4 regions of the Streptomyces sp. NPDC049687 genome follow, and region 4 is predicted to be linked to each of the others. Evidence: riboswitches for the same ligand, from Rfam matches in the RefSeq annotation. Region 4 holds a riboswitch; each other region holds the start of a gene.
What was found. A riboswitch is a leader RNA that binds a small molecule or an ion and turns the genes downstream of it on or off. The one in region 4 is predicted to bind cyclic di-AMP.
Positions count from the first base shown of each region.

Region 1: linked by a shared signal. The riboswitch ahead of ACIBVL_RS19170 (transglycosylase SLT domain-containing protein) and the one ahead of ACIBVL_RS09180 (peptidase) in region 4 are both predicted to bind cyclic di-AMP.
Region 2: linked by a shared signal. The riboswitch ahead of ACIBVL_RS22135 (transglycosylase family protein) and the one ahead of ACIBVL_RS09180 (peptidase) in region 4 are both predicted to bind cyclic di-AMP.
Region 3: linked by a shared signal. The riboswitch ahead of ACIBVL_RS14295 (M23 family metallopeptidase) and the one ahead of ACIBVL_RS09180 (peptidase) in region 4 are both predicted to bind cyclic di-AMP.

Region 1 is NZ_JBITLN010000005.1:454,510-459,442, forward strand. It holds gene ACIBVL_RS19160 (outer membrane lipoprotein carrier protein LolA) at 1-348, opposite strand, end outside; gene ACIBVL_RS19165 (polyprenyl synthetase family protein) at 590-1,600, opposite strand; cyclic di-AMP (ydaO/yuaA leader) riboswitch at 2,003-2,229, shown strand; gene ACIBVL_RS19170 (transglycosylase SLT domain-containing protein) at 2,233-2,715, shown strand; gene ACIBVL_RS19175 (HAD family hydrolase) at 2,738-3,562, opposite strand; gene ACIBVL_RS19180 (calcium-binding protein) at 3,849-4,933, shown strand, end outside.
Region 2 is NZ_JBITLN010000007.1:93,730-98,662, reverse strand. It holds gene ACIBVL_RS22145 (cytochrome P450) at 1-67, shown strand, start outside; gene ACIBVL_RS22140 (transglycosylase family protein) at 287-1,276, shown strand; cyclic di-AMP (ydaO/yuaA leader) riboswitch at 1,482-1,651, shown strand; gene ACIBVL_RS22135 (transglycosylase family protein) at 1,655-2,356, shown strand; gene eno (phosphopyruvate hydratase) at 2,671-3,957, shown strand; gene ACIBVL_RS22125 (septum formation initiator family protein) at 4,080-4,556, shown strand; gene ACIBVL_RS22120 (DUF501 domain-containing protein) at 4,581-4,933, shown strand, end outside.
Region 3 is NZ_JBITLN010000003.1:927,375-932,307, forward strand. It holds gene ACIBVL_RS14285 (dihydrofolate reductase family protein) at 1-1,122, shown strand, start outside; tRNA gene ACIBVL_RS14290 (tRNA-Met) at 1,170-1,243, shown strand; cyclic di-AMP (ydaO/yuaA leader) riboswitch at 1,477-1,644, shown strand; gene ACIBVL_RS14295 (M23 family metallopeptidase) at 1,652-2,683, shown strand; gene ACIBVL_RS14300 (aldo/keto reductase) at 2,769-3,713, shown strand; gene ACIBVL_RS14305 (PrsW family intramembrane metalloprotease) at 3,725-4,933, opposite strand, start outside.
Region 4 is NZ_JBITLN010000002.1:898,878-903,810, forward strand. It holds gene ACIBVL_RS09165 (SGNH/GDSL hydrolase family protein) at 1-637, opposite strand, end outside; gene ACIBVL_RS09170 (DUF6250 domain-containing protein) at 747-1,469, opposite strand; gene ACIBVL_RS09175 (M23 family metallopeptidase) at 1,678-2,025, opposite strand; partial or broken gene ACIBVL_RS09180 (peptidase) at 2,344-2,673, opposite strand; cyclic di-AMP (ydaO/yuaA leader) riboswitch at 2,678-2,835, opposite strand; gene ACIBVL_RS09185 (alpha-galactosidase) at 3,140-4,933, opposite strand, start outside.

The sequences.
Region 1 (4,933 bases), on a different contig from region 4:
GAGCCGCGCGGACGGGTCGGCGGACGATCCGTCGTCGCCGGTGGCGCCGGAGAGCAGCCCGCTCGTCAGCCCGCCCAGGTCGGGCAGGCCGAGGTCGGTGCTGATCTTCACGGTGCCGGACAGCTGCTGCACGTCCGAAGCGGCGATCTTGTCGAGGAGCTGTGGTGCGGTGATCTTCGGCAGGTCGGGGTCGCCCGCGTCGGCGAGCGCCGGGACCAGGCCTATCGTCGCCGCGGCGACTCCGATCACGGTGACCGGGACGACGTACCGCACGGCCTTGCGCCGCCCGACGCGCAGGTCGTCCGTCTCCCCGGCGCTCAGGCTGTCGTCGGATGCGTTCGGTGCCATGTGTGCCTTACCTCCGTCGTCGGCGGCGGCTGGTCAGCTCGCGTTGAACGTCCCCACCCGGTGCCGCCATTCTCACCCGAATCGGTGAGGAGTGGTGTTTTCCGTGGTTCCCATCTGACCAAATGACACACGACGAAGCGTCACCCCACGGACTCAACTCCGCGTACGCCTGCGGTATGACATGGAGTTCCGACAGCCCCCTGCGACCCGTAGGGGTAGCCCAGGGTCCGTCCCCCCGGGCTCAGCCGGCGCGGTGGACCACCGCGTCGCAGAGCCCCATCAGCGCGGCCTTCGCGTCGCACTCCGCGAGGGGCGCCAGCGCGGCCCGCGCCTCCTCGGCGTAGCGGACGGTGTCCCGGCGGGCCTGTTCCAGCGCCGGGTGGGTGCGCAGCGCGGCCACCGCTTCGGCGAGCCTCGCGTCGTCGCTGAGGTCGGAGTCGAGAAGCTCGCACAGGGCGACGTCCTCGGGCAGCGACTGCTGGGCCGCGCGCTCCCGCAGCCGCAGCACCGGCAGGGTGGGGACGCCCTCGCGCAGGTCCGTGCCGGGCGTCTTGCCCGACTCGTGGGAGTCGGAGGCGATGTCGAGGACGTCGTCGGCCAGCTGGAAGGCGACGCCCAGCCGCTCCCCGTACTGGGTCAGCACGTCCACCACCGTCTCGTCGGCGCCCGACATCATCGCGCCGAAGCGGCACGACACCGCCACCAGGGAGCCGGTCTTGCCGCCGAGGACGTCGAGGTAGTGCTCGACCGGGTCGCGGCCGTCGACCGGGCCCGCCGTCTCCAGGATCTGACCGGTGACCAGCCGCTCGAACGCCTCCGCCTGCACCCGCACCGCCTCCGGGCCGAGGTCGGCCAGGATGTGCGAGGCGCGCGCGAAGAGGAAGTCGCCGGTGAGGACGGCGAGCGAGTTTCCCCAGCGGGCGTTCGCGCTGGGCACCCCGCGCCGCACGGCCGCCTCGTCCATCACGTCGTCGTGGTACAGGGTCGCCAGATGGGTGAGCTCCACCACGACGGCCGACGGGACGACCCCGGGCGCGTACGGGTCACCGAACCGCGCCGCGAGCATCACCAGCAGCGGGCGGAACCGCTTCCCGCCGGCCCGCAGCAGGTGCTGGGCCGCCTCGGTGATGAACGGCACCTCACTCTTGGTGGCCTCGAGCAAGCCTTCCTCGACAGCCGCCAATCCGGCCTGGACATCGGCTTCCAGAGCCTGGTCCCGCACGCTCAGCCCGAACGGCTCGACGACGGTCACGAGGTGTCTCCTGTCTGCTGGTGTCTACTGCCGACTACGCGGTTTGTCGATAGGTCTCTGCGCTCACTCAAGTCAGCGTATCCGGTCATGTTTCGATCACCGCCAGCCCCCACGGTTACAGCCGGGCCTGTAACCGGGTGCCTTCTCACTGACACCCCCTTAATAACCCGTTGAGGTTATTGCCCGATTAGCACCTCTTGTGAATGCCGGTGAATTGGCTCACTCCCCCGAAAGGCGGGTTCCCCTTCACCGCGCTCCGATTCCTCGCGCCATGCAAGCGAGTTGAGGCTTTGCAACAACAAAGGATCAAGCGCCTCATAGGCCATAGATCAAGGTCAATAGGGCTTAACCGTGCATCCGCCACTTGTTCCGGACATGTGCTCTCGCATACGTTCCCGGCCTGTCGGGCGGACGCCGAATCCTGCCACCGCCCGCACACCCACCGAGAACACCACGGCAGGAGCGGGGGAACCAGGTAAGTCGCCGCACCGGACGACCCTGGACATGTTTCTGGACATGCCCAGGACATACCGGGACGGCTCGGGGTGAAGTCGCGTCCAGGAGGGCGCGGCCGGGCAGCTCCCGCCCGAACCCGACAGCTCACCTCGCAGGCGACGGAGAGGAACTTCGCCATGCCTGCTGCCGCTCAGCCCCGCCGCACCCACCGTGCCCGCCTTGCCCGCAAGCTCGCCGTCGCCGCCACCGGCGTCACCGTGCTCGCCCTCCCGCTCATCGGGGCGACCACCGCCTCCGCCGCGACCCCGGCCGTCGCCACCGCCACCAGCCTCGGCTACGCCAACAACCTCGACGGCTGGATCCGGGCGTCCCTCCAGGTCATGGCGCAGCACGGGATCCCGGGCACCTACAACGGCATCTACCGCAACGTCATCAGGGAGTCCTCGGGCAACCCGGCCGCGATCAACCTCTGGGACTCCAACGCGGCCGCCGGCACCCCGTCCAAGGGCCTGCTGCAGATCATCGACCCGACCTTCAACGCGTACCACGTGTCCGGCACGTCGTGGGACCCGTTCGACCCGGTCGCGAACCTCACCGCCTCCTGCAACTACGCGGCCGCCCGGTACGGCTCGATCGACAACGTGTTCGGCGCGTACTGATCCCCGTCCCCTGCCGGGGTTGTCACGGATAGAGACGTTCGAGGACGATGGCCACGCCGTCGTCCTCGTTCGACGTCGTCACCTCGTCGGCCACCGCCTTGAGCTCCGGATGGGCGTTGGCCATCGCGACCCCGCGGGCGGCCCAGTCGAACATGGGGATGTCGTTGGGCATGTCCCCGAAGGCGAGGGTGTCCTCGGGCCTGAGGCCCAGATGCTCGGCGGCCAGCGCCAGCCCCGTCGCCTTGGTGATCCCGCACGGCTGGAGCTCCACCGTGCCCGGCCCCGACATGGTGACCGTGGCGAGCGAACCGACCACCGCTCGGGCCGTCACCGCCAACTCGTCGTCCGACAGGGTGGGATGGCGCAGCAGCACCTTGCTGATCGGCTCGCACCACAGGTCGTCGCGCCGCTCCACGCGCAGGGCCGGCAGGGTGGGGTGCGGCATGCGGTAGCCCGGCTCGATGAGCGTCAGCCCGTCGACGCCGTCCTGGTCGACGGCCGCGTAGACCAGGCCGACCTCGGCCTCGATCTTCTCGAGAGCGGTCTCCGCGAGTTCCCGGTCCAGGGTGACCGACCACAGCAGACGGTCCGCGCCGACGTCGTACAACTGCGCGCCCTGCCCGCACACCGCGAGCCCCCTGCTGTGCAGGCGGTCGAGCAAGGGGCGTACGCGGGGCGCCGGCCGGCCCGTCACGACCAGGTGGCGTGCGCCGGCGGCCGCCACCCGCGCGAGCGCGTCGAGCGACCGGTCGGAGAACGTGTCGTCGCCGCGCAGCAGCGTTCCGTCCAGGTCGGTGGCGATGAGGGAGTACGCGGTGCGCTCGGCATATGCGGTGGGTGCGGCCATGATCAGAGAATACGGATCCCGCACCCGCCGGACTCGACGCGCACCGGACCAGGTCGGAGTCCGGTCCTCTTGTGTCAACTCCCCTTCCTTTGTTGACCGATAGCGGGAGTTATCGCGGGAGTTCCCAGGGGTCGAAGCGGTCGGCCACCGCGTCCCGGAGCACGCCCCGGCATCCTCTGAGACAGGGCGGCCACCGAAAGGATGAAAATCCTTTCGTCATGCCGGCTCGGGGGTCGGCCCTGGAAGGGATAACGCGTCACCCCACGACGCCGCCCTTGGAGCAGCCATGCCGGAGAATCGTCACAGAACCCGCCTGACTGCTCTGACCTGCGGTATCACCGTTCTCGGGGCGAGCGTCCTGACCGGGACGGGGACGTCGCGGGCCGTCGCGCAGGCGCCGACCTGTTTCGGGCGGCCGGCGACGACCACGGGCACCACCGGGACGCCCGGCCCTGACGTGATCATCGGCACCCCGGGCGCAGACGTCCTCGACGGCCTCGGCGGCAACGACCTGATCTGCGGTCTCGGCGGGGACGACCGTCTCGTCGGCGGTCCGGGCAACGACTCCCTCGACGGCGGCGACGGCGACGACGCCCTGGACGGCGACACCTACCGCACGACCGGGCCCGCCCTCGGTCTCACCGGCGAGGACCGGCTGTTCGGCGGCGCCGGGAGCGACAGCCTGGTCGGCGACAACCACGCGCAGCAGGGCACCGCCACCGGCGCCTCGGCCGACTTCCTCTCCGGCGGCCCCGACGACGACACCCTGATCGGTGACGGCAGGGGCGACATCGCCTCCGGCGGCGCGAACGACCTGCTCCAGGGCGACGACGGCGACGACGGCCTCATCGGGGACTCCGTGGGCTTCTACGACGTCTCGGGGGCCGGCGACGACATCCTCCTGGAGGGTCCCGGGCCCTTCGGCGACGCGACCGGCGACAGCATCTCGATCCTGGGCGACGCGAGCGGCGCCGGCGGCGACGACGTCCTGGACCTCGGCGCGGACGGCGGCACGATCGCGACCGGCGACCACTCCGCCGCCTGGGGCACCGCCACCGGCTCCGGCGACGACCGGATCACCGGGGGCGAGTCGGGCGAGTTCCTCCTGGTCGGCGACAGCTCCCTGGGCGACTCCACCGGGGCGACCGCCGGACGTGACGTCATCCAGGGGCGCGGCGGCGACGACCAGCTGTTCGGCGACAACGTCGACCAGAACGGCCAGAGCGTCCCCGGCGCCGGCGGCTCCGACTCCCTCCACGCGGGCGCCGGTGACGACGTCCTCCGGGGCGGACCCGCCCCCGACTTCCTCAACGGCAGCAGCGGCACGGACGACTGCGACGGTGAGGCGGGGTTCGACATCGAGATCGCCTG
Region 2 (4,933 bases), on a different contig from region 4:
GCGCGGCGGGCTCATCATGCGCGGACTGCGCACACTGCCCGTGGAGTTCGCTCCAGCCCGTAGCTGATCGATCGCCGACCGATACCTGACGGTATGTCAGTCGAACTGTGACCATCCGGCGGAGTAAAGGTGACCGATCCTCAAGCCTGTGATCTTCACGTGATCTGCGCGGCATTAACTTGTGACAAGTGATCGTCTGCCGATACGTTCACTCGTCAGCGCGGCGAACCCGTGTGCTCGCACCGCCCGCCGCGCCGGTTGCTGCTGTCCAGAGAAAGGCCCCCGCATGCTCTCCGGGAACGGTCGTCACCGTCGCCCCCGCCAGGCCCCGGCGCTCCTCGTCGCGGCCGGAGTGACCGGCTCGGCCATCGCCATCCCGCTGTTCGCCGCGGGCGGCGCGAGCGCTGCCGACGGCACGGTGTGGGACAAGGTGGCGCAGTGCGAGACCGGCGGCTCCTGGAGTGCCGACGAGGGTGACGGCGAGTACGGCGGCCTGAGCCTCACGCAGAAGGAATGGGAGACGTACGGCGGACTCGACTATGCCGCGAGCCCCGATCTGGCCAGCCGTAACCAGCAGATAGCCGTCGCCCAGAAGCTCCTCGAGAAGGAGGGCGTCGGCGCCTGGGGCACCTGCGGGCTGACGTCCGGACTCACCAAGGAGAACGGCGCGCTGGACGTCGACACCGGAGTGGCGGACGGCGAGTCCGACTCGTCCGTGTCATCCGGATTGTCCGACCTTTCCAAGGGGGCGTCCTCCGACTCCGGCAGCTCGAGCGGATCCGGTGCCTCCGACGGCTCGGACGCCGGCACCTCCGACTCGCCAGGGAATGCGCCGAGTTCATCCCCCGAGTCCACTTCGTCCCCTTCCTCCTCGGCTGCGAACGAGTCCGGCAAATCGGACTCCTCCACCGGCGACCAGGGGAGTGCGGGGCCGAAGGACGTCTCGCCCACGGTAATCCCAGAAGTGGATGACTCGGACAATTCCGCCCAGGGTGAGGGTTCTTGGAGCCTCGTCGACACCGGCTCCCTCGGCTCGGGCCGTCATCGCGGCGCCACCGCCGACGAGACCCTGGCGGCGGACACCTCCACCACCTCCTCCGGCCGTCACGCGGTGAGCACCTACACGGTGCAGGAGGGCGACACGCTCGCCTCCATCGCCGACTCCCTTGACCTCGACGGCGGATGGCGCGCGCTCTACGCCGAGAACAGGGACCTCATCGGCGCCGATCCGAGCGCCATCGTCCCCGGTCAGACCCTCGACACAGGCATCCAATAGGGCGGGAACACGCCGAAAACGGCCAGGAGTTCACGCCCCATTTCGCGCCGAATGTCCGGTTTGGCGAAAGTGTGGGATGAGTCTCAGAAGCCCTGATCGTCTTTGAAATTCGGCGGATCGCGTGTCTACGGTCAGGACCGCTCGGCAATCCGAGCCCCGGCCGTCGCAACGCCGAATCCTGCCAGCGGCAGCCCGGGAACAGTCGTCGCGTCAAGCGCCGTAGGCAGGAGCGGGGGACCCAAGGTAAGTGCCGGGCCCGGTGGTTGACCGCCGGAACCGGCTCGGGGTGAAGCCGCGCACCGTGAGGTGTGCGGCCGGGCAACTCAACCGGCCCGAACCCGACAGCTCACCTCGCAGGCGTCGGTGAGGGGATCCACCATGCTGTTTTCCGGCAAGGGCAAGCACCGTCGTCCGTCCAAGGCCACCCGGGCCGCCGCGCTCGCCGGTGTCACCGGTGTCGCCATCGCCGCCCCGCTGATGGCGGCCGGCAACGCCTCCGCCGCCACCGCCTCCGAGTGGGACGCGGTCGCCCAGTGCGAGTCCGGCGGCAACTGGTCCATCAACACCGGCAACGGCTACTACGGCGGCCTCCAGTTCTCCGCCTCCACCTGGGCCGCGTACGGCGGCACCCAGTACGCCGCCCAGGCCAACCAGGCCAGCAAGTCGCAGCAGATCGCCGTCGCCGAGAAGGTCCTCGCCTCCCAGGGCAAGGGCGCCTGGCCGGTCTGCGGCAAGGGTCTGTCCAGCGCCTCCTACGACGGCGGCAGCGCCTCGTCGGGCTCCGGCGGCTCCTCCTCGTCGAGCAGCGGCACCACCACGCGTTCGACCGAGCAGCAGGGCGCCTCCCGCTCCGCCGAGCGCCCGGCCGCCCCCAAGAGCCAGAAGACGGTCACCACTCCGACCGGCAAGAAGGTCAAGAAGGGTGACGGCGAGTACAAGGTCGTCAAGGGCGACACCCTCAGCTCCATCGCCGAGAAGCACGACGTCAAGGGCGGCTGGCAGAAGCTGTTCCAGCTGAACAAGGACATCGTCGAGGTCGCCGACCTCATCTACCCGGGCCAGCAACTGCACCTGAAGTGACACCCTGCTCCCAGCGAGGCCACAGCACCCCCACAGGTCGGCCCCGCACACTGAAGACCTCGTGAGGGACACCCCCCCCGTCCCCACGAGCTCCCCGCCCCGGTGCGTGTTCCCCCGTACGCACCGGGGCGGGGTTTTCTTTGCCCTCTGTTCGCCGGCTCTCCCTGGACGGTCTTTGTTCCGGCCAGAAACAATGTGTACCGTCTGTCTGTCCACGGGACGGTCGGTCGGCTGCCGACGCCCCGAAGACGGTTAGGCTCTAGTCGCAAGGCCCACGTGGCCCCGCACAACCAGCGTCACATCCCAAGAAGGAGATGCTCGTGCCGTCCATCGACGTCGTCGTAGCCCGGGAAATCCTGGACTCCCGAGGCAACCCCACGGTCGAGGTCGAGGTCGGCCTCGACGACGGCAGCACGGGTCGTGCCGCCGTCCCGTCCGGCGCCTCCACGGGCGCCTTCGAGGCCATCGAGCTCCGCGACGGTGACCCCAACCGCTACCAGGGCAAGGGTGTCGAGAAGGCCGTCCTCGCCGTCATCGAGCAGATCGGCCCGGAGCTGGTCGGCTACGACGCCACCGAGCAGCGCCTGATCGACCAGGCCATGTTCGACCTGGACGCCACCGACAACAAGGGCTCCCTCGGCGCCAACGCCATCCTCGGCGTCTCCCTCGCCGTCGCCCACGCCGCCTCCGAGGCCAGCGACCTCCCGCTCTTCCGCTACCTGGGCGGCCCCAACGCGCACCTGCTGCCGGTGCCGATGATGAACATCCTGAACGGCGGCTCGCACGCCGACTCCAACGTGGACATCCAGGAGTTCATGATCGCCCCGATCGGCGCGGAGTCCTTCTCCGAGGCGCTGCGCTGGGGCACCGAGGTCTACCACACCCTCAAGAAGGTGCTGAAGGGCCGCGGCCTGTCCACCGGCCTCGGCGACGAGGGCGGCTTCGCCCCGAACCTCGGCTCCAACCGTGAGGCCCTCGACCTCATCCTCGAGGCCGTCAAGGAAGCCGGCTACGCGCCCGGCGAGCAGATCGCCCTGGCGCTCGACGTCGCCGCCTCCGAGTTCTACAAGGACGGCAAGTACCTCTTCGAGGGCAAGGAGCGCTCCGCCGCCGAGATGACGGAGTACTACGAGGAGCTCGTGGCGGCCTATCCGCTCGTCTCCATCGAGGACCCGCTGTTCGAGGACGACTGGGCCGGCTGGAAGGTCATCACCGACAAGCTCGGCGACAAGGTCCAGCTCGTCGGCGACGACCTGTTCGTCACCAACCCCGAGCGCCTCGCCCGCGGCATCGAGGAGGGCACCGCCAACGCCCTGCTCGTCAAGGTCAACCAGATCGGCTCGCTGACCGAGACCCTGGACGCCGTCGAGCTCGCCCAGCGCAACGGCTTCAAGTGCATGATGTCGCACCGTTCCGGCGAGACCGAGGACGTCACCATCGCCGACCTGGCCGTCGCCACCAACTGCGGCCAGATCAAGACCGGCGCCCCGGCCCGCTCCGAGCGCGTCGCCAAGTACAACCAGCTGCTGCGCATCGAGGAGATCCTCGACGACGCGGCCGTGTACGCGGGCCGCTCCGCCTTCCCCCGCTTCAAGGGCTGACCCCTGAGCGGGCCCCAGCGGGCCAAGGCTTAGCCAGTCGTACGTACGTCCCCGTACCCGGTCCCGTACCGTGTGCGGGGACGTACGCGCGTGTGAAACGTGAAAGGGGAGGCGGAGAGCCGATGGCCGTCAAGGACCGGGACCGTTTCTCCACCGCGACCAGGCTGCGGCTGCTCGGCGAACAGACGGCGGCCCGGGTCTACCGGTCCCAGACCAGACGCCAGGCCCGCCGTTCCCGTCTCACCGGCCGCGCCGCCCTCCTCGCGCTGGTCCTGTGCACCCTGATCGTGGCCCTGGCCTACCCGATGCGGCAGTACGTCTCCCAGCGCGCCGACATCGCCGACCTGGAGCGCGAGAAGGAACAGGCCGCCAGGCGGGTCGAGCAGCTGCGCGACCTCAAGGCACGCTGGCAGGACGACGCGTACGCCGAGCAGCAGATCCGGCAGCGGCTGCACTATGTGATGCCGGGGGAGACCGGTTACGTCGTGATCGACCCGGACGCGGCCAAGCAGTCCCGCGCCGACCTCGGGGCGGCCGACCGCCCCTGGTACTCGAACGTCTGGGACGGCGTCGACAAGGCCGACGCCTCCGACCAGTGAGACCGTGCACTGAGAAAGACAGGTATGGAAACAGTTCCGCCGACCACCCCGCGCACCGAGCCCACCGACGCGGATGTCGAGGCCTTCAAGCAGCAGCTCGGCCGTCCGCCGCGCGGACTGCGCGCGATCGCGCACCGGTGCCCGTGCGGCCAGCCGGACGTCGTCGAGACGGCCCCCCGCCTGCCCGACGGCACCCCCTTCCCCACGCTGTACTACCTGACGTGCCCGAAGGCCAACTCGGCGATCGGCACGCTCGAGGCGAACGGCGTGATGAAGGAGATGACCGATCGGCTGGCGAGTGACCCGGAGCTGGCCGCGGCCTACCGCGCCGCGCACGAGGACTACATCCGGCGCCGGGACGAGATCGAGGAGCTGAA
Region 3 (4,933 bases), on a different contig from region 4:
CCGTACGTCCTCCTGTCCGCCGCCGTCTCCCTCGACGGCTACCTGGACGACACCACCCCCGAACGTCTGCTCCTCTCCAGCCCCGCCGACTTCGACCGCGTCGACGAGGTACGGGCCTCCGTCGACGCGATCCTCATCGGCGCCGGCACCATCCGTGCCGACAACCCCCGCCTGCTGGTGAACTCCGCCGCCCGCCGCGCCGCCCGCGTCGCGGTCGGACAGCCGCCGTACCCCCTCAAGGTCACCGTCAGCGGCTCCGGCGACCTCGACCCGGCCGCGAACTTCTGGCACACCGGCGGCGACAAGGTCGTCCTCACGACGGAGAAGGGCGCCGAGCGGGCCCGCGCCATCGGCATCGCCGCGGACGTCGTCCCCCTCGGCCCCGAGCTGGACTGGCGTCGGCTCCTCGAACACCTCCACGACGGGTACGGCGTCCGCCGGCTGATGGTCGAGGGCGGCGGCACGATCCACACCCAGCTGCTCCAGCAGGGCCTCGCCGACGAACTCCAGCTCGTCCTCGCCCCCCTCCTCGTCGGCGACCCGGACGCGCCCCGGCTCTTCGGCCCCGGCGCCTACCAGGGCGGACGGCTGCGCCTGACCGAGACCCGGCGGATCGAGGACGTGGTCCTCATGCGCTACGAGCCCACCGCACCCGGCACCGGCCCGCTCCCCGCCGCCGCCGACCGCCGCTGGCTGGCCCTGGCCTGCGAGCTCGCCGCCCTGTGCCCGCCCTCGCGGACCGCCTTCAGTGTCGGCGCGGTGATTGTGGCCGCCGACGGGACGGAACTGGCGCGCGGCCACTCCCGCGAGGCCGGCGACCCGGTCGTCCACGCCGAGGAGGCCGCCCTCGCGAAACTCGACCCCGCCGACCCCCGCCTGGCCGGCGCCACCGTCTACAGCAGCCTGGAGCCCTGCGCCCGCCGCTCCTCCCGTCCCCGCCCCTGCGCCCGCCTCATCCTCGACGCAGGCGTGCGCCGGGTGGTCACCGCCTGGCAGGAGCCGGACACCTTCGTGACGGCCGCCGACGGCAACGGTCTCCTGACCGCCGAGGGTGCCGGCGTGGTGGTCCTCCCGGAGTACGCGGAGCAGGCGCAGGAGCCGAACCGGCACCTGCTCGGATAACCGATGTGCTTTCCGTCCCGCTGATGGCGTACAGTGGTGTTCACCGACGCGGGGTGGAGCAGCTCGGTAGCTCGCTGGGCTCATAACCCAGAGGTCGCAGGTTCAAATCCTGTCCCCGCTACTGAAGGCCGAGAGGCGGAATCCATAAGGGTTCCGCCCCTCGGTTTTTTCTTGTCCGGTGACTGTGCCTCTGCTGTGGACTCGTCCAACTCGCCCGTTTTTCACCGCTCTTGGCGGCGAAAGTCCAGGCCAAAAATGTTGTTGATCAAGCAGAAGAGCTTGGAAAGCCGCCCCCGGGTCTATTAACGTTCGATAACGCAGCGCGGTCGTCCCAGCCGTCACAAGAGTCGGCTCCGTGCGCACGCGCCGAATCCCGCAAGGGAACCGGGGAACCACCACCTTGGGGTGAATCACGCGGAAGCCGCCGTGAACTCGCAGAGTCACGAACGGTTTACGCGCGTAGGAGACCTTCCCGCTCCGAACCCGTCAGCTAACCCGGTAGGCGACGGAAGGAAAGGAGTGCGCCCGCGTGGCGTCCAACCGGCCTGCCCCAGAAGCCCCGTTCGTACCGAGCCGGCACTCCTCCGAGACCTTCGGCTACGGCAGCTACCGCACCGACGAGGGCCCCTGGGAGGAATGGAACCCCACCGAGGAGTCCATTCGTCCGGTCCGGGGCAAGCACCGGGTCGCCAAGCAGCGCGGCGGCGGGTTCGCCCGCAGCTCCACGGTCCTCGGCGTCGGCGTGATCGCCGCCGTCAGCGCGGGCGGCATGGCCAGCGCCAACACCGGCAAGGCCCCGGTCTCCCTCTCCATGCCCGACCTGCCGGGCGTGGGTTCCCTCATCTCCGACGACGACCCCGCCCAGGACACCGCGCCGGCCCTCGTCAGTCTCGGCACCGAGGCCGACTCCGGTGACCAGAGCACGGCCGACGCCGGTGAGGCGCTGCGCAGCCGGATCATGGCGCAGGCCGAGTCGCAGCAGACCCAGGTCGCCTCCAAGGCCCAGGCCCTCGCCGAGGCCGCCGCGGCCAAGGCGGAGGCCGCCGCCGTGGCCAAGGCCGAGGAGGAGGCGGAGGCCAAGGCCGCCGCCGCGAAGGAGAAGGCCGCGCAGGCCGCCAAGGAGAAGGCCGAGGCCGCGCGCCTGGCCGAGCTGGCCAAGCAGTACACGCTGCCGACCTCCTCGTACACCATCACCTCGACCTTCGGTCAGGCCGGCTCCCTCTGGTCCTCCGGCTACCACACCGGCCTGGACTTCGCCGCACCCACCGGCACCCTCATCAAGGCCGTCCACAGCGGCACCATCACCGAGGCGGGCTGGGCCGGCTCCTACGGCTACCGCACCATCCTCACCCTGGACGACGGCACCGAGCTGTGGTTCTGCCACCAGTCGTCGATCAGCGTCAGCGTCGGCCAGAAGGTCGCCACCGGTGATGTGATCGGCCGCGTGGGCGCCACCGGCAACGTGACCGGCGCGCACCTCCACCTCGAGGTCCACCCCGGCGGCAGCGCCACCGGCATCGACCCGATGGCCTGGCTGCGCAGCAAGGGCCTCAATCCCTGAGAGACCCCGTCGGAGCGGTTCCGTTCACAGCTTCTTCGTGCAAGCTCCGGAATGGGCCGCTGCGAGGCCGTTGTTGACGTAGGACATGACTTCTCTGCGCAAGCTCGGCTCCTCCGACCTCGAGGTCTTCCCCCTGTCCCTCGGCGGCAACGTCTTCGGCTGGACCGCCGACGAGACGGCATCCTTCGCCGTCCTCGACGCCTACGCGGCCGCCGGCGGCAACTTCGTCGACACCGCCGACTCCTACTCCTCGTGGGTCGAGGGCAACAGCGGCGGCGAGTCCGAGACCCTCATCGGCAGGTGGCTGAAGAAGAGCGGCAACCGCGACGACGTCGTCATCGCCACCAAGGTCAGCCAGCACCCCGACTTCCCGGGCCTGACCGCCGCCAACATCAAGGCGGCCGCCGACGCCTCACTCCGCCGCCTCGGCACGGACCGCATCGACCTGTACTACACCCACTTCGACAAGCCCGAGGTGCCGGTCGAGGAGATCATCGGCGCCCTCGACGAACTGGTGAGGGCGGGCAAGGTGCGGCACATCGCCGCCTCCAACATCTCGCCCGAACGCCTCCAGGAGTCCCTGCAGTTCTCCGACCGCGAGGGCCTGGCCCGCTACGTCGCCCTCCAGCCGCACTACAACCTGGTCTCCCGCGACACCTACGAGGGCCCCCTCCAGGAGCTCGCCGCCCGCGCCGGGCTCGCCGCGGTCCCCTACTCCGCTCTCGCCTCCGGCTTCCTCACCGGCAAGTACCGGCCCGGTACGACGGTGCGGAGCCCGCGGTCCCCGGGCGCCGCCAAGCACCTCGAATCCGAGCGGGGCCGGCAGGTCCTCACCGCCCTGGACGAGATCGCCCGGGCCCACGACACCGAGGTCGCCACGGTCGCCCTGGCCTGGCTCGCCGCCCAGCCGACGGTGGCCGCGCCGATCGCCTCCGCGCGCACGGTCGACCAGCTGCCGGCCCTGCTGGGGGTGGCGGAGCTGGAGCTGACGGAGGAGGAGACCGGGAGGCTGACGCGGGCCTCGGCCTGAGCCACCCCCGGCTACCCCTGGTAGGGGTTGGCGACGGGATACGACCCCGCGGGATACCCGTAGCCGTAGCCGTACGCCTGCCCCGCCGGGTACGCGTACCCGGGGGCGTGCCCCTGGCCGTGCCCCTGGCCGTGCCCCTGGCCGTACCCGTAGCCCCCGTAGACCGGCCAGGGCCCGGCGGGCACCGCCACCCGTAGCGGCGGAGCCGTCATCCGGGCGGCGTGATCCAGCGCGGGCCGGGCGACGTCCTTGCGCCGCCACAGCTCGTTCAGCAACTCCCGCTCCCGTACGACGAAGTCGGCGCTCGCCCGCCCGCTGCGCCCCCGGTGCCGCAGGAACGCCAGGGAGGTCGCGTAGGCCTCGTACTCGGCCACCGCTCGCGCCGCCGGGCGGCCCAGATGCCGTTTGGCGTACTCACGGGCCAGCCGTCGGGCCCGCATCGAGCCGAGCGCGTACGGCTCGGCCGGGGTGACCCAGCCGGCGGCCGCGTAGGCGGGCAGCTCCTCGCGGACCGTGCGCAGCTCACGCTGCCTGGTCCACACCACCAGCCAGGTCAGCAGCCCGAACGCGGGCACCATGAACGCCGCGTACACCGCGAAGAACCCGAACTCGCCGAAGGTCGAGGAGCCGTTCCACAGGGCGTGCATGCCCATCGCGAGGAGCAGCCCGCACAGCGGGACCAGGACGCGCCGCACGTGCTGGTGGTCGCCGGCGCGCGCGGCGAAACCGAAGCCGAGGCCGGTCAGGACGGTGAACAGGGGGTGCGCGAACGGCGACATGATGACGCGCACGAAGAAGGTCGCGACGGTGACGGAGGCGATGCCGCTGTCCCCGGTGAGCTGGTCGGTGCCGAACGCGGTGCCGAGGTACAGGATGTTCTCGGTGAAGGCGAAGCCGGTGGCGGTGATCCCGGCGATGACCACCCCGTCGACGAGCCCGGTGAAGTCCCGTCTGCGGAAGAGGAAGACGAGGAGGATCGCGGCGGCCTTGGCGGACTCCTCGACGATGGGCGCTATGACGGTCGCCCCGAGGGTGTCCGCGCTGGACGGATCGGCGGTCGCCGTGGCTATCCACTTGGTGGCGAAACTGTTCGCGACGATCGCGATCAGCGCGGCCGCGCAGGCGCCCCAGGCGAAGGCGAAGATCAGGTTCCGCCAGGGCCCCGGCTCCACCCGGTCCAGCCACCGGAAGGCGGCTATCAGCAGGGGTACCGGCAGCAC
Region 4 (4,933 bases):
CCTCAAGCGTCCCCCGGGGCGGCAGCGGCGGCCACGCCTGCTCCGGATCCGCCGGCACCTCCAGCCCGAGCACCTGCCCGGCCCGCAGCGCCACCCGCGTGTGCCCCTCGGGAGACAGATGCAGCCGGTCGTGGTCCCAAGCCCGCCGGTCCTGCACGGACTTCAGGGACCACAGGTCGAGCACCGGACACCCGTACCGGTCCGCGACCGCCCGCACATGCCCGTTGTACGTGGCGATCTTCCCGCGCAGGTGCTTGAGCACGGGAACACCCCGGGTGTCGAAGCCGGTCGTCACCATGACCGTCCCGGCGACGGCGGTCAGCGCGGCGATCGCGCGCTCGAAGCGCTCGGCCACCTCGTCCGGGTCGGTCCCGGGCCGGATGATGTCGTTGCCGCCCGCGCAGAAGGACACCAGGTCCGGGGCGAGCTCGACGGCGCGCGGAAGCTGGTCCTCCACGATCTGGTCGAGCAGTTTCCCACGCACCGCCAGGTTGGTGTAGGTGAAGTCGCCTTCGGGGCGCCGGTCGGCGAGCAGTACCGCGAACCGGTCGGCCCAGCCGACGAACGCCCCGTCGGGGCCGGGGTCGCCGACGCCCTCGGTGAAGCTGTCCCCCACCGCCACGTACGACCCGATCACTGATCTGTTGTCACTCTTCGAATCGTCTGCCACAGCGGATCATCATTCCCCTCGAAAGTGACCTACGCGATCGTAGGAAAGGGTTGACGGACGGTGAGATAAGCCACTCCTAAAGAATGTGCCCATCAGGGAATAGGGACCAGACCCGGAAGTCACTGATCCGGAAGTGGCTCCAGGTGGTCCGGAAGGCGAAGTGCCCGCCCCGGTACGGCTCCGGGTCGGCGTAGTCGAAGACGAGCCGCCCGTTGTTCCACCACCGCACGGTGGAGCCATCGGAGACGATCCGTACGTGGTTCGGCTCGTTCGCGACGAGCAGCGGCTCGGTGTAGTCGTGGATCAACGGCCGCACGCCCGCCTGGCCGACGTAGCGGCGCAGCCGGGTGGTGGTGTTGGTGTTGGCGCCGTAACCGACGTAATAGGTCTTGAGATAGTCGTACTCGGCGAGCGCGCCGCCGCGCCGGACGGCGAAGAGGTCGTCAGGGGAGCGGACGTCTACGGCGTTCCAGAAGTTGTTGAGGTCGGAGACGCGGTCGTTGACCCCGCCCGCGGAGACGGGCGTGGCGACGTATTCGAGGACGTACGGCCCTTGGAGCGACCGCTTGAACCAGACGGTCGCCCCGGCGGGCACATCGACCTCCAGGATCCCCCGGGAGGCCGTGACGGTCCCGCCGTTCTCCAGCTCCACGACCCACTGGCGCAGGCCGCGGCGGAAGTCGTCGTGGGCGACGAGCCTGCGATGCCGGGGCGAGGCACCGGCCGCCCCGGCGGGGGCGAGGGCGGCCAGGGCGGCGCCTGCGGCGAGGGCTCCGAGTGCTCTGCGCCTGGTCGTCATGTCGATCGACTCCTTCACTCCCGCTCGTGGACAGCCTCTGCAGAAAGCGCTTGCTCCCTGATCGGGAATCACTATGTCGCTCTTCCGTCCCGTCTGTCGACGGGGCGAAGTGGCGGCATCCGGACACACCGAAGGCCGGACCCGGGGATCGGGGTCCGGCCTTCGGCCGCGTGTCAGGCGTGGGGGACGGAGGTCGTCGTCGGCGGGGTCAGCCGACGGCGACGCCGTGGGAGCGGAGGTAGGCGACCGGGTCCACGTCGGAGCCGTAGTTCGGCGTGGTGCGGATCTCGAAGTGGAGGTGCGGACCGGTCACGTTGCCGGTCGCGCCGGAGAGGCCGACCTGCTGGCCCGCGGTCACGGTCTGGCCGGCCGAGACGGAGAGCTGGGACAGGTGCGCGTACTGGGCGTAGTAGCCGTCGTTGAGCTTGATGACGACCTGGTTGCCGTACGCGCCGCCCCACCCGGCGGAGACGACCGTGCCCGCGGCGACGGCCTTGAGGGAAGTGCCGGTCGGGACGACGAAGTCGACACCGGTGTGGTAGCCGCTGGACCACATGCTGCCGGCCACGCGGTAACCGGTTCCGACGGTCGCGCCGGCCACGGGGAGCGTGTAACCGCTGGAGGTACTGGCGCCGCTCTCGGCCGCCCGGGTGGTCGCCTTCGAGGAAGAGGAAGAGGACGAGGACGACGACGCCTTCGAGTCGGAGGTCTTCGAGGACGACGAGGACGAGGACGACGAGGACGAGGTCGAGGAAGAAGAGGGCGAACCGGACGAACCGGACGAGGACTTGGCGCCGGACGCGGCCTTCCTGCCGATCGACAGCTTCAGGCCGGGGTGGATCAGCGAGGGGTCGTCTCCGACGGCCTCACGGTTGTCCGCGTACAGCTTCTGCCAGCCGCCGCCGACGTTCTGCTCGTCGGCGATCTTCGAGAGGTAGTCGCCGGCCCGGACGGTGTAGGTCTTCGCGGCGGCGGTCTTCCGGGTCACCGGAGCGGCCTCGACGGCCTTTTGCGAAACCGACTGGGAAACCGTCTGCGCGACCGGCTGGGAAACGGTCTGTGAAACGGATTCCGTGGTGGCCGCGTGAGCGCCGGTGGCGCCCATGAGGGGAAGGGCGAGAGCTGCGCCACCGGTTCCGGCGACGGCTATGGAACGGGTGAAGCGCTGGGTCTTCGGGCGGCGGTGCTTACCCTTCGCGGGCATGACGAATTCCTCTCCGGCGCCTGCGAGGTGAGCTGTCGGGTGCGGACTGGAGATGCCCGGCCGCGCCGAGGCGCGGCTTTACCCCAAGCCTGTTCCGGGACCGGAACAGGCGGTTCTACCTGTGGGTCCCCCGCTCCTGCCGTGTACGGGTGAGTGTGCGGATTCCGGACGGCGGCAGGATTGGGCGTCCGTCCGGATTGGTGTGGAACGTAAGCGACCACGACGCACGGGAACAAGCAGAGGTTGCCCCGACAACGCCTTTCTCTTGATCCGCTGTGAGAATTCCCGGTGACGCTCCGTGCATCCAGCACACGTTTTTTGGGCTAACGCCCTGGAAAAGCCCAGTGATTACGTGGACATGACGGACGACATAGGGTCACGAATATGACGCTGCTCACGTGACACCTCTCCAGGATCCCTTATTGCAGAGCGAGTTGGAACTAAGGATTCATTTCGGACAGAAACCTCAGATGCGACGCAGTCGGATAACCGTCGCATCAAGGTCGCCGCGCAGCCCGGTCCTCAGCCCATGGTGGAGCAGCACCGCCCCCCGGTGAACTTCGCCCGTTTCACGGCATTCGTACGATGCTGTCGGGTCCAGGCCGCGCAGCCGCAGCGCGGGAACGGGCTCGCCGTAGCGCTGCGCCTGGAGCCAGGCGAGGACGACGGTCTCGTCACCGCGGACGTACTGGACGGCGCTCAGGCCGCCCGTCGGGGGTCGCAGCCGGTACAGGTCGCCGTGCTGCACCAGGGGCCGGATCTCCTTGTAGAGGCCGACCCACTCACGGGCCTCGGCGAGCTCCTCCTCGGTCCACTCGGAGAGATCCCCGCCGACGCCGAGCACACCGGCCATGGCACTGACGAAGCGGAAGCGCAGCGAGCTGATCCGGCCGTTCAGCTGGGTGTTGGGGCTGTCGGTGACCCAGGCGGCCATCACGCGGGCGGGGTGGATCTGGCTGAAGCCGTGCTGGATGTCGAGCCGGTCCAGGGGGTCGGTGTTGTCGGAGGTCCACACCTGGTCGGTGCGGCTCAGGATGCCGAGGTCGATCCGTCCGCCGCCGCCGGAGCAGGACTCGAAGGCGACACCCGGGTGGGCCGCCCGCAGCCGGTCCAGGAGGGCGTACAGGGCTCGCACGTGGTCGACCCAGAGGCGCTGCGGGTAGGGGTCGTCCGGCCAGCCGGCGTCGGTGAAGCAGCGGTTGAAGTCCCACTTCACGTAGTCGATGGGGGCGCTGGAGAGGAGGCCGTCGAGCTGCTGCCAGAGGTACTCCTGGACGTCCTCGCGCGCGAGGTTCAACATCAGCTGATTGCGGAACTCCGTCCGCTTTCGTCCCGGTTGGTACTGAACCCAGTCGGGGTGGGCCCGGTACAGCTCGCTGTCCGGGTTGACCATCTCGGGCTCGACCCAGATGCCGAACTGCATGCCCAGCGCGTGCACGTAGTCCGCGAGGGGCTTCAGGCCCTTCGGGAAGCGGTCCGGGTTGGGCCGCCAGTCGCCGAGCCCGGCGTGGTCTCCGGTGCGGGCCCCGAACCAGCCGTCGTCGACGACGAACAGCTCGACGCCGATCGCGGCGGCACGCCGGGCCAGGGTCGCCTGCTGCTCCTCGGAGATGTCGAAGAAGGTGGCCTCCCAGGAGTTGAAGAGCACCGGCCGGTCCTGCCCGGCGTCCGGGACGATGTGGGCGAGCTGGTAGGAGTGCCAGGTCCGGCTGGCGCCACCGTGGCCGCCGTCGCTCCACAGGCCTGCGAAGAGGGGTGTGGTGAAGGACTCCCCCGCCGCCAGGCGCAACAGGCCCGAGTCGTCGTAGCCGGCGCCGCCGGTGATCTGCACGCGCGCGTCCGGGAGTTGGGCGACGGCGATGCGCCAGGAGCCGGACCAGCCGAGGGCACAGCTGTAGACCTCGCCGCGCTCCTCGGTGGCGTCGGTGTCGAGGGCGACCCAGGGCAGATGCTGGTGGCCGGTGTGGCCGCGGCGGCTGCCGATGACCTTCTCGCCGTAGGTGAGGGGGGCCTGCACCAGCCGCGACTCGGCGGCCCAGCGGCCGTGCAGCTGGGACAGCCGCCAGCCGTCCCGCTCGGGCAGCGTCCAGGTGGCGGAGTCGGCGCGCAGCAGTTCCACCGGCTCCTCGCCCTCGTTGAGGAGCGTCGTCCAGCGTTCTACGACATCGCCCCGCATCCGGTAGTGCAGCGTGATCGCCAGTCCCCCGTCCCGGAAGCGCAGGCGCAGCCCGGCGCCCTCGGGGTCTCCGGCGTCGTCGGT